2 regions of the Butyricicoccus sp. AF35-5AC genome follow, and region 1 is predicted to be linked to the other one. Evidence: predicted binding sites of a transcription regulator. Region 1 holds the regulator's gene; the other holds the start of a gene.

Evidence for each region. Region 1 encodes Rex, which represses fermentation and respiration genes when NADH is low (regulators of the CRP and FNR family bind a similar motif). Its sites were predicted from a motif close to ATTGTTAANNNNTTAACAAT; they were not measured.
Region 2: DWZ82_RS14305 (acyl-CoA dehydrogenase) is a predicted target of Rex. The motif match lies at 1,628-1,647, and genes of this name have one in related genera.

Annotation. Positions count from the first base shown of each region.
Region 1 is NZ_QUDX01000009.1:98,690-104,431, reverse strand. Features, by position in the region: gene metA (homoserine O-acetyltransferase MetA) at 23-937, shown strand; gene DWZ82_RS11670 (redox-sensing transcriptional repressor Rex) at 1,015-1,671, opposite strand; gene DWZ82_RS11665 (isocitrate/isopropylmalate family dehydrogenase) at 1,711-2,868, opposite strand; gene DWZ82_RS11660 (aconitate hydratase) at 2,975-4,897, opposite strand; gene DWZ82_RS11655 (type III pantothenate kinase) at 5,218-5,742, opposite strand, start outside.
Region 2 is NZ_QUDX01000021.1:10,310-16,051, reverse strand. Features, by position in the region: gene acrB (acryloyl-CoA reductase electron transfer subunit gamma) at 1-319, opposite strand, end outside; gene DWZ82_RS14305 (acyl-CoA dehydrogenase) at 341-1,492, opposite strand; gene asnB (asparagine synthase (glutamine-hydrolyzing)) at 1,846-3,675, shown strand; gene DWZ82_RS14295 (heme-degrading domain-containing protein) at 3,735-4,193, opposite strand; gene DWZ82_RS14290 (carboxypeptidase regulatory-like domain-containing protein) at 4,283-4,711, shown strand; gene DWZ82_RS14285 (peptidoglycan-binding protein) at 4,726-5,742, shown strand, end outside.

The sequences.
Region 1 (5,742 bases):
AAGAGAAAAAGGAGGTGTCGGCTTGCCTATCAAGATAGCCGACAGTCTGCCGGCACGCGCCGTATTGGAGAGCGAAAACATTTTCGTTATGACCGAACACCGTGCCGCGACACAGGACATTCGTCCTCTTCGCATCGGTTTACTCAACCTGATGCCATTGAAAATCATTACCGAGACCCAGATCCTGCGCTGTTTATCCAACACGCCGATCCAGATCGAGGTCGATCTGATCCAGACCGAAACGTACCATTCCAAAAATACGCCGGAGGATCATCTTCTCACCTTCTACAAGACGTTCGACGATATCCGCGACCAGAAATATGACGGTTTTATCATCACCGGTGCGCCGGTAGAGACCATGCCGTTTGAGGAAGTCGAATACTGGAAGGAACTGACCGAGATCATGGACTGGACTAAAACGCACGTTCATTCCACGCTGCACATCTGCTGGGGGGCGCAGGCCGGTCTGTATTATCACTACGGTATTCCGAAGTACATGCTGCCCGAGAAAATGTCCGGTATTTTCAAGCACCATGTTCTGCTGCCGAAGGAGCCGCTGCTGCGCGGCTTTGATGATATCTTCTGCGCACCGCACTCGCGCCACACCGAGGTGCGTGCCGCCGACATCCGCAAAAACGATCGTCTGACCATTCTCGCGGAGTCGCACGAAGCCGGTGTGCACATCGTAGAGGCAATGAATGGCCGTCAGATCTTTGTGCTGGGTCACGGCGAGTACGACGCCGACACGCTCAAAAAGGAGTATGAGCGTGATCTGGCTAAAGGCATGAACCCGGAGGTGCCGCGCCATTACTTCCGCAACGATGATCCCAACGAGGACGTACTGGTGACCTGGAAGGCACATGCCAACCTGTTTTACACCAACTGGGTCAACTACTATGTGTACCAGACAACACCGTATTATCTGGACAAAATGTAATACCAAAGCCGCTCATCCATTGGATAGCGGCTTTTTTCGCACAAAAAAGGGAGTATCAAAAGATACTCCCTTTCGTTTTACAGGTTCTGCTCTCTTTCCCCGTCTGCTGCGCCGACCAGATGGCACAGTGTCATCAGGCTGTCCGACAGATGCACGTTTTCGACCGGAACGCCCAGTCCCTCCAAATGAAGGTCCTCGCCGGTGAAATTCCACAGACCGCGGATACCGCGCTCTACCAGACCGTGTGCGATACGCGGGGCATCTCCGCGCGGAATGGTGAGCACCGCCACATCCGGCTTGTTGCGCTCAATAAACTCCGCAAGCGTATCCGCGCTGCGTACCTCATGGCCGCCAAAGCGCTGACCAATGAGCTGCGGATTTGCGTCAAACGCACACAGCAGCTCAAAGCCGCTGGCAGAAAAGTTAAAGTTATTAAGCAGTGCACGACCGAGGTTACCGGCACCCAGCAGAATCGCCGTGCGGCCGGTCCGCAGACCCATGATCGCACCCAGCTCCTCCTGCAGTTTGTCGATATTATAGCCGTAGCCCTGCTGACCAAAGCCGCCGAAGCAGTTAAAGTCCTGACGAATCTGCGAAGCGGTCAGTCCCATGCGCTCTGCCAGTGCTTTGGAGGAGATACGCTGCTCCCCTTCAGCCTTCAGCTCACAAATATTCCGATAATAGCGAGGCAATCGCTGAATTACCGCTTTGGAAACCTCTTGCTTGTGTTCCACAGACCCTCTCCCTCTCTCAAATTCTATTTCTCGTGTAAATTACAGCTTAGCGATGGTATCCAGCACATAATCGGTAAATTCCTGTGCGGTTGCACCGGTATCACGACCGGTAACAACAACCTTGTGCTCCTCTACCATGCAGATATCAAGTGCTCGGTCGAGCTTCTTTGCCAGTTCGATTTCACCGATGTGCTCAAGCAGCATAACGGCTGCACGCAGTACGGAGGACGGATCCGCGTACTTTGCACGGCCTTCCTGTACCATACGCGGCGCAGAGCCATGAATTGCCTCGAACATCGCATAGCGCTTGCCGATATTGGCAGAGCCTGCCGTGCCGACACCGCCCTGGATCTCAGCGGCCTCGTCGGTGATGATGTCGCCGTACAGGTTCGGCAGAACAACGACCTTAAAGTCGCGGCGGCGCTTGTCATCGAGCAGCTTTGCGGTCATGATGTCGATGTACCAGTCATCAAACTGTACTTCCGGATACTCCTTGGCTACCTTCTGGCAGGTATCGAGGAACTTGCCGTCGGTGGTCTTGATGATATTCGCCTTGGTGACGCAGGAAACGCGGTTCTTGCCGGTCTTGCGTGCATAGTCGAAGGCCAGACGAGCGATACGCTCGCAGCCCTGCGAGGTAGCTACGGTAAAGTCGATGAACAGATCGTCGTCGATCTGCACACCCTGCGAACCGACAGCGTAGCCGCCCTCGGTGTTCTCACGGTAGAACGTCCAGTCGATACCCAGCTCAGGTACCTTTACCGGGCGCACATTGGCAAACAGGTCGAGACCCTTACGCATTGCAACGTTCGCGGACTCTACGTTCGGCCACGGATCACCCTTGCGCGGAGTCGTGGTGGGACCCTTCAGGATAACGTGGCACTTCTTCAGCTCTTCCATAACGTCGGGCGGGATAGCGCAGCCGAGCTCGGCACGGCGCTCGATGGTCAGACCGTCGATCACGCGGAACTCTACCTTACCGGCCTTTACCTTGTCCGCCAGCAGAACCTCCAGCGCGTGCTGGGCCATGCCGGTGATCATCGGGCCGATGCCGTCGCCGCCGCACACGCCGATGATCAGCTTGTCCAGCTTGGAGTAATCAATAAAATCGTCCTGCGCCTTCATATCCATGATACGCTTGCGCTGGCTCTCTACAACTGCCTCAAATTTATCCAGAACAGACTGGTCGATAGACATGGTTTTGTCCTCCTACACCATTGATATTATTTTAACAAAAGAAAATATGGCTGTCAAGTCCGACCAGAGAACCCGCTTGGCTCTCCGGTCGGCATAACGTCTTGACTTACTTGCTCTGCTGACGTGCGTACAGCAGCGTGCCGCCTGCAAGCAGTGCGTGACGCTGGCGCTCGGAAACCTCACAGTCGGCCTTGAAGGTCTTGCCGCCGCAAACAACGGTGACCTGCTCGCCGTTCTTCACTTCCTCGAGCACGTTCGGCAGAGAGATTTCATCCAGCAGATTGATCGCATCGTAATCCGCCGGATCGGCAAAGGTCAGCGGGATGATACCGGAGTTGACCAGATTTGCCTTGTGAATTCGTGCGAAGGACTTGCACAGTACGGCCTTTACGCCCAGATACAGCGGAACGAGCGCTGCATGCTCACGGGACGAGCCCTGACCGTAGTTTGCGCCGCCGACAATTACGCCGCCGCCCTGCTCCTTGCAGCGGGACGGGAACTCCGGATCGACGTTGATAAAGCAGTAGTTGGAGTAGTACGGCACGTTCGAGCGGTACGGCAGCAGTTTTGCGCCGGCCGGCAGGATGTGGTCGGTGGTGATGTTGTCCTCAGTCTTGAGAACGACCTTGCCGGTGTAGGATGCCTCGAGTGCCTTGCCCAGCGGGAACGGCTTGATGTTCGGGCCGCGAACGACCTCAACCTCAGCCGGATTCTCGGCCGGCTTTACGATCATGTTGTCATTGATGGTGAAATGCTCGGGCATTTCGATCTCCGGCATCTCACCGAGGGTGCGCGGATCGGTCAGCACACCGGTCAGTGCAGACGCTGCTGCAACCTCCGGAGATACGAGGAAGATCTGTGCATCCTGGGTGCCGGAACGGCCCTCAAAGTTGCGGTTGAAGGTACGCAGCGATACGCCGCCGGACTCCGGCGACTGGCCCATGCCGATGCAGGGACCGCAGGCGCATTCAAGGATACGCGCACCAGCCGAAATGATATCCGCCAGAGCGCCGTTCTGCGCCAGCATATTGAATACCTGCTTGGAACCGGGGCTGATGGTCAGCGAAACCTCCGGGCTTACGGTCTTGCCCTTGAGGATGGAAGCGACCTTCATCATGTCGTAATAGGAGGAGTTGGTGCACGAACCGATGCAGCACTGGTTTACCTTGATCTCGCCGATCTCGGATACCTTCTTGACGTTATCCGGCATATGCGGCATAGCTGCCAGCGGCTCGAGTGCGGACAGGTCTACGGTGTACTCCTCGTCATACTCTGCGTCCGGGTCGGAGGACAGCGGTACCCATACGTCGCCGCGGCCCTGTGCTTCGAGGAACTTCTTGGTTGCCTCGTCGGACGGGAAGATCGAGGTGGTAGCGCCCAGCTCAGCGCCCATGTTGGTGATGGTGGCACGCTCCGGTACGGACAGGGTCTTTACGCCCTCGTCTGCGTACTCTACGATCTTGCCGACGCCGCCCTTGACGGTCATCTGGCGCAGTACGTCCAGAATAACGTCCTTCGCAGATACCCACGGCGACAGCTTGCCGGTCAGGTTGACGCGGACCATCTTCGGCATCGGAATGTAGTACGCGCCGCCGCCCATTGCGACTGCAACGTCCAGGCCGCCGGCACCGAACGCCAGCATGCCGATGCCGCCGCCGGTCGGCGTATGGCTGTCCGAGCCGATCAGGGTCTTGCCCGGTGCGCCGAAGCGCTCCAGATGCACCTGATGGCAGATGCCGTTGCCTGCCTTCGAATAGTAGATACCGTGCTTCTTAGCGACAGAACCGATATATTTGTGGTCGTCCGCATTCTCGAAGCCGGACTGCAGGGTATTGTGGTCAATGTAAGCGACCGAGCGCTCGGTCTTGACCTGATCGACGCCCATCGCCTCAAACTGGAGATAAGCCATCGTGCCGGTGGCATCCTGCGTCAGCGTCTGGTCGATCTTGAGACCGATCTCCTGACCCAGTGCCATTTCGCCGTCTACCAAGTGCGCTTTCAAAATCTTCTGCGCGATTGTCATACCCATGTGTGTTTCCTTCGCTCCTTTATGTCCCGACGCGAAAGGCTTTCGCTTTCGCGCCCCATTCTCGTCAGAATGGGTGGTTGCGGCTTCCACAGCCTTCTCCACGGTGTAACCCACACCGTGCCCAAAAACAAAAATAGAAGTGGTGTTCGCATACACGAAACCACTTCTATTTTACAACATTCTATCGGTTTTGCAAAGCACTTTTCACCGCAGTGATTTGAAAAAGTTCAAGCCTTTTTCTGCGTTTTTTCAGCAGAATTACTGTTTTCGGCAGAAAGTTACTTGTGTTTGCTGAAAAAGCGGTTCCGCGGCAGCTCAACTCACTTGTTCTCCTGCCATGTACCTTCCTCGGTCACTTCGATGACGCTGCTGGTCATATCCAGCTTGCGGTTTTCAAACGCCTCGCGGTTGTTCTCGTAGATGAGACGCAGACCCTCGAGCGTCAGGTTCGGGTCCACATCGTCAATGAGGTCGCAGTATTCCGCCATCATGCGGCCCATGCCGCCGGTAGCGACGACTCTCGCCTTGCCGCCCAGCTCCTTCTGGATATCCGTGATAATGCCGGTCAGCGCGCCGACATAGCCGCGCACCGCACCGGACTGCATGGACTGCACGGTAGTCTTGCCGATGGCATTCTCCGGGCGCTCGATGTCCACGCGCGGCAGCTTGGACGCCTTGAGGAACAGCGCCTCCATCGCCACCTTCAGACCTGGGAAAATCGCGCCGCCCTGATACGCGCCGTTCTCGTCAATGGCGTCAAAGGTAGTCGCCGTGCCGATATCCACAATAATGAGCGGCTTGCCATACTTGCGAACCGCAGAAACCGCGTTGACCAGTCGGTCCGC
Region 2 (5,742 bases), on a different contig from region 1:
TCTTAACAGCAGCAGCCAGGATCTGGGAAGTAGCAAAGGTATCGGAACCGCCGAACTCACGAGCGGAAACCAGAACGCCTTCATCAGCGCCGCGAGCGATCAGCTCACGCAGCATGCCCTCTGCCGGGGGAGGACCCATGGTAATAACAACGACCTTGCAGCCGGTAGCGTCCTTCAGCTTCAGAGCAGCCTCTACAGCGTTCAGGTCGTCCGGGTTGGTGATGGTCTGCATGGATGCACGATTCAGGGTGCCATCGGGATTAACAGCAACCTTGCCGGAGGTATCCGGAACCTGCTTTACACAAACAATTGCCTTCATAGTTCAGTTTTCCTCCTTTTCTTAGCGCAGAACCTGACCAGCGATGACCATTCTCTGAACCTGAGAAGTGCCCTCGTAGATCTCGGTGATCTTAGCGTCACGCATCATGCGCTCCATCGGGTACTCACGGATGTAACCGTAGCCGCCGTAAATCTGTACGCACTTGGTGGTAACGTCCATTGCAACCTCAGAAGCGTACAGCTTAGCCATAGCAGCTTCCTTGGTGAACGGCAGACCAACATCGTGGTTGAATGCAGCACGGCGAACCAGCAGACGAGCAGCGTCGATCTGAGTTGCCATGTCAGCTACCATCCACTGCAGGCCCTGGAACTTGTCAAGGGTCTTGCCGAACTGTACGCGCTCCTTCATGTACTGGATAGCCTTATCCAGAGCGCCCTGTGCGATGCCCAGAGCCTGAGAAGCGATACCGATACGGCCGCCGTCCAGAGTCATCATAGCGATCTTGAAGCCGCCGTTCTCCTTGCCCAGCAGACGGTCTGCCGGCAGATGAACGTCCTCGAAGATCAGCTCAGCGGTCTGAGAACCACGGATGCCCATCTTGTGCTCGATCTTGCCGATGGAGAAGCCCGGGTCGTCCTTGTCAACGATGAACGCAGAAATGCCCTTGTTGCCCTTGGTCTTGTCGGTCATAGCAAATACAACGTAGGTATCTGCACGGCCGCCGCCGGTGATGAACACCTTGGAGCCGTTCATGATGTAGGAGCCGTCCTCCTGCTTAACAGCAATGGTCTGCTGTGCAGCGGAGTCGGTACCTGCGTTCGGCTCGGTCAGGCCGAATGCACCGATCTTGGCGCCTTCCTTCGGCTCGATCAGCGGACGCAGCCACTTTTCCTTCTGCTCCGGGGTACCGAAAGCGTAAATCGGCCAAGCACCCAGGGTGCCGTGAGCGGACATAATGCCGCCGGTGGTACCGCATACGCGGCTCATCTCTTCGATAGCGATAGAATAGCAGATATAGTTACCGCCGGAGCCGCCGACTTCCTTCGGGAACTGAATGCCCATCAGGCCGTACTTCATCAGCTTCTGAACGGTTTCCTCCGGATAGCGCTCTTCCGCATCGATCTCAGCTGCGATCGGCTCTACTTCATTCAGAGCGAACTCGCGGCACATCTTCTGGAACAGTGCTTCTTCTTTTGTAAGCCTAAAATCCATGCCATAAACCTCCCAAAAATAAATAATAGCGGACACGCACAAAAACACAGCGCACACGGTCATTGGCCGCAGCGCCGCGCCCAGCGAGGTCCTTGTTTGGAGCATGTCTATCTCTATTATATCGTTCGGAAACCATTTGTCAAGGATTTAACATTCTTTTTACTGATAAAATCCGCACTCCATTTTTTGTGCGTTTCTGCCAAATGTCGGCAGGAACGAACGCACATTGCACGCAATCCTCATCCTGTTCTGTCGCCGCTTATATTTTTTAGAAAAATTACGATTTCACTTCATATTTTTCACATTTAATACATATAACAGAAGGAAACCATCAATCAGAGGAGGAATCGCCTATGTGTGGTATCGGCGGTTTTGTCGATTATGAACGCGACGCACGCCGCGGCGGACCGATCCTTCACGGAATGAAGCGAACGCTTACGCCGCGCGGGCCGGATGCCGAAGGCACGTATTTTGACGAGGACACAGCGCTTATCCATCGGCGGCTGATCGTCATTGATCCGGAGGGCGGCAAGCAGCCAATGTGTTCTCCCGACAGAAATACTATCCTTATATATAACGGAGAGTTATATAACACGCCGGAATTGCGTACAGAACTTATGTCACGCGGTCACGAGTTTGTCGGACATTCGGACACTGAAGTGCTGCTGCACGCCTATCTCGAGTGGAAAACCGACGCATTTGCGCGGCTGAACGGCATTTTCGCCTTTGCCATCTGGGAGAAACGCGAACGCCGACTGACGCTCTGCCGCGACCGACTGGGCGTGAAACCGCTGTTTTTCGCTCCCATTCGCAACGGTCTGACCTTCGGTTCGACCATTGACACCGTGCTGTGCCATCCGGAGATCGAGCCTGCGCTCGACGAGGATGGTCTGCGCACGCTGCTGCTGCTCGGTCCGGCTCGCCCGCCGGAATCCGGTGTTTTTCGGCAGATTTCCTCACTTATGCCCGGGCATTTTGCGGTTCTTACGCCGGAAGCCTTCACCGATCACACCTACTGGAAACTCGAGGCGCACGAGCATGAGGACGACCTGCCGACTACCGTCGAGCGCACGCACACGCTCATCTGCGATGCCGCCCGCCGTCAGCTGGTCAGCGATGTGCCGCTGGCGTGTTTCCTGTCCGGCGGACTGGATTCGTCCATCCTGTCCATGCTGGCGGCGAAAGATTACGCGGCCCGCGGCGAAACGCTGCATACCTGGTCGGTGGATTATCGGGACAACGATAAATATTTTACAAAGAGTATATTTCAACCTAATAGTGACGATTCGTATATTGACCAAATGGTGGATTTTCTCAGTACGCACCATCATCGCGTTGTGCTCGAGCCGGAGGCACTGTGCGCGGCCCTGCTGCCCGCGACGGATGCACGTGCGCTGCCCGGCATGGCGGATGTGGACTCCTCCCTGCTGCTGTTCTGTGCGGCCGTCAAGCGCGGCGGAACCACCGTTTGCCTGTCCGGCGAGTGCGCCGACGAGTTATTCGGCGGCTATCCGTGGTACCACCGTGAGGAAATTCTGTTTGAAGATACGTTTCCGTGGTCACGGTCGGTCGGTCTGCGGCTGGGTCTGCTCACACCGGATGCCGTTAGAAACGGCGAGGAATTTGTGCACCAGCACTACCGCGACACCTGCGCCCGCGCACCCAGGCTGCCGTCCGATGACAAAAAAGCAGCCCGGATGCGTGAAATGTTCGTGCTCAATCTTGACTGGTTCATGGCGACCCTGCTCGACCGCAAGGACCGCATGAGCATGTACTCCGGTCTTGAGGTTCGCGTGCCCTTCTGCGACCACCGCATTGTCGAATATGCCTATAACATGCCGTGGGACTTCAAGTCGCTCGAGGGACGCGAAAAGGGCATCGTGCGCCGCGCCTTTGCCGATGAACTGCCCAAAGAGATCGTTTACCGCAAGAAAAGTCCGTATCCGAAAACCTTTCATCCGGTTTATACCCGCTTGTGCGCGGACTATGTCCGCCGTATTTTCGAGGATAACACCTCGGTCGCCGCTTCCCTGTTCGACCGGAATGCCGTACAAAAACTCATGCAGCGACCGGAAAGCCTCGCCGAACCGTGGTTCGGACAGCTGATGCGCACCCCGCAGATTTTCGCGTATATCATCCAGCTTGACCGATGGTTCCGGCATTATCATGTCAAAATAGTATAAAAATAATGGAGAATGAAAAATGATACGTTCATCTTCCATTCTCCATTTAAAATGCTCAATTATGCGAAATACTCCGCCAGTGTGTTAATGATAAGCTGATGATCATCCACATGATCCGGATAACCGGAAACGCAGATGGAACCGATCACGCCGGTACCGCGCAGCCGGATCGGGAAACCGCCGCCTGCGGCGTACTCGTTCGGGTCGAGCTTGCGGTCCGCGAAGGTCTCACCTGCGTCCTCCAGCTCTGCGAAAAACCGCAGCGAGGACGTTTCCATCAGGTCAACCGCGTTGCGCTTGCGCGCGAGCCACAGTTCGCTGTCCGGCTTTGCGCCCTCACCGAAGCAGCGGAACACGACCAGACCGTTCACCGTAATCTCAACCGCAACCGGCTGCTCCTTTGCGTTTTCATGCAGCTTGAGGCCGATTTTCAGCGCATCCTCGCGCGAAAAATGCTCAAACTGAAACTTCTCCTCCTGCTCTGCACACATGGAGATCATTGTTTTGTAATCCTGCATACTGTCCCCGCCTTTCGAGATTTTGCCGCCTTTGCGGCTGTTACCTTTAGTATATCTGTTTTTCCACCTGCTGACAAGGAGGTTTTTTTATGGCTGAACTGACCGACGGCACCGCCGAACTGCGTGTACTCGTCACGACCGCGTTAGGCGCACTGCCGCTTGAAAACGCCATCGTTTCGGTCTCCACCGCGCCGGATGATACCGGCATGCGCACGCTGCTTTACTCGGTCACGACCGACTCCGGCGGCATGACGCCGTCCATGATACTGACAACGCCGCCGCGTAGCAACTCGCTGAGTCCGGGCAGCGGTCCGCCGTTTGCGGTCTACACGGTCGAAATCTCCGCCGAGGGCTACACGCCGCTGACCGCGCTGCACATCGCCATGTTCTCCGGCGTGCCGACCATGCTGCCCGTGGCGCTTACACCGCTCGCGGAAAACCAGAGCTTCGCGCAGACCGACCTGACCGCCACCGGTGCGCCGCAGGCACTCGATCCCGAGTTGCCGGAGAATCCGTAAAAGGAGGGATTGCTTTGCCCGAACCCTATGTTTCCATACCGGAAACCATCACGGTGCACCTCGGTGCGCCGTCCTCGAATGCGCAGAATATCACCGTACCGTTTGCCGATTACATCAAAAATGTTGCCTCGTCCGAGATTTATCCGACCTGGCCCGAGCAGGCCATCCGCGCCAACGTGTACGCACAAATGTCCTATGTGCTCAACCGTGTATTCACCGAATGGTACCGCGCGCAAGGCTACGATTTTGACATCACCAATTCCACGCGGTATGACCAGTCCTTTGTGCCCGGACGGGATATTTTCGAGAATATTTCCACCATCGTAGACGATATGATCGGCACTTACCTCACCCGCGGCGATTCCATCGAGCCGCTGTTCACGCAATACTGCAACGGCACGACCGTCACCTGTCCGGGCGGGCTTAGCCAGTGGGGAACCGTGCCGCTGGCCGAGCAGGGACTTTCCGCCGAGCAGATCTTGCAGTCGTTTTACGGCAGCGACATCAATTTCGTCACCGGTGCACCGCTCTCGCCCAATCTCGGCGGGTCATTTCCCGGTGTAACGCTGCGGCTTGGCGATTTTTCCGAGGATGTCCGCACGATTCAAACGCGCCTTAACCGCATTTCAACCAATTTCCCGAACATTCCGAAAATCTATCCCACAGACGGCGTGTTCAGCGCGGACACCGAACGCGCCGTGCGGGCGTTCCAGCGGCAGTTCAACCTCACCGAGGACGGTCTTGTCGGCCCGGCAACATGGTACCGCATCGCGTTCATTTATAATAATGTCAAGCGCCTGAGCGAGCTCAACAGCGAGGGACTGACCCTCAGTGAGATCTCCCGCCAGTATCCCGAACGGCTGACCGAGGGCATGAGCGGCCCGGGCGTACAGCTTTTGCAGTATTTGCTTGCCATCGTCGGCGAGTTTTATGACGCTCTGCCGCGCTGGCAGGCGGGACAAATCGACGGTATTTTCGGTCCGCAGACCCGCGAAGCCGTGGCTGCGTATCAGCGGCTTGTCGGCCTGCCC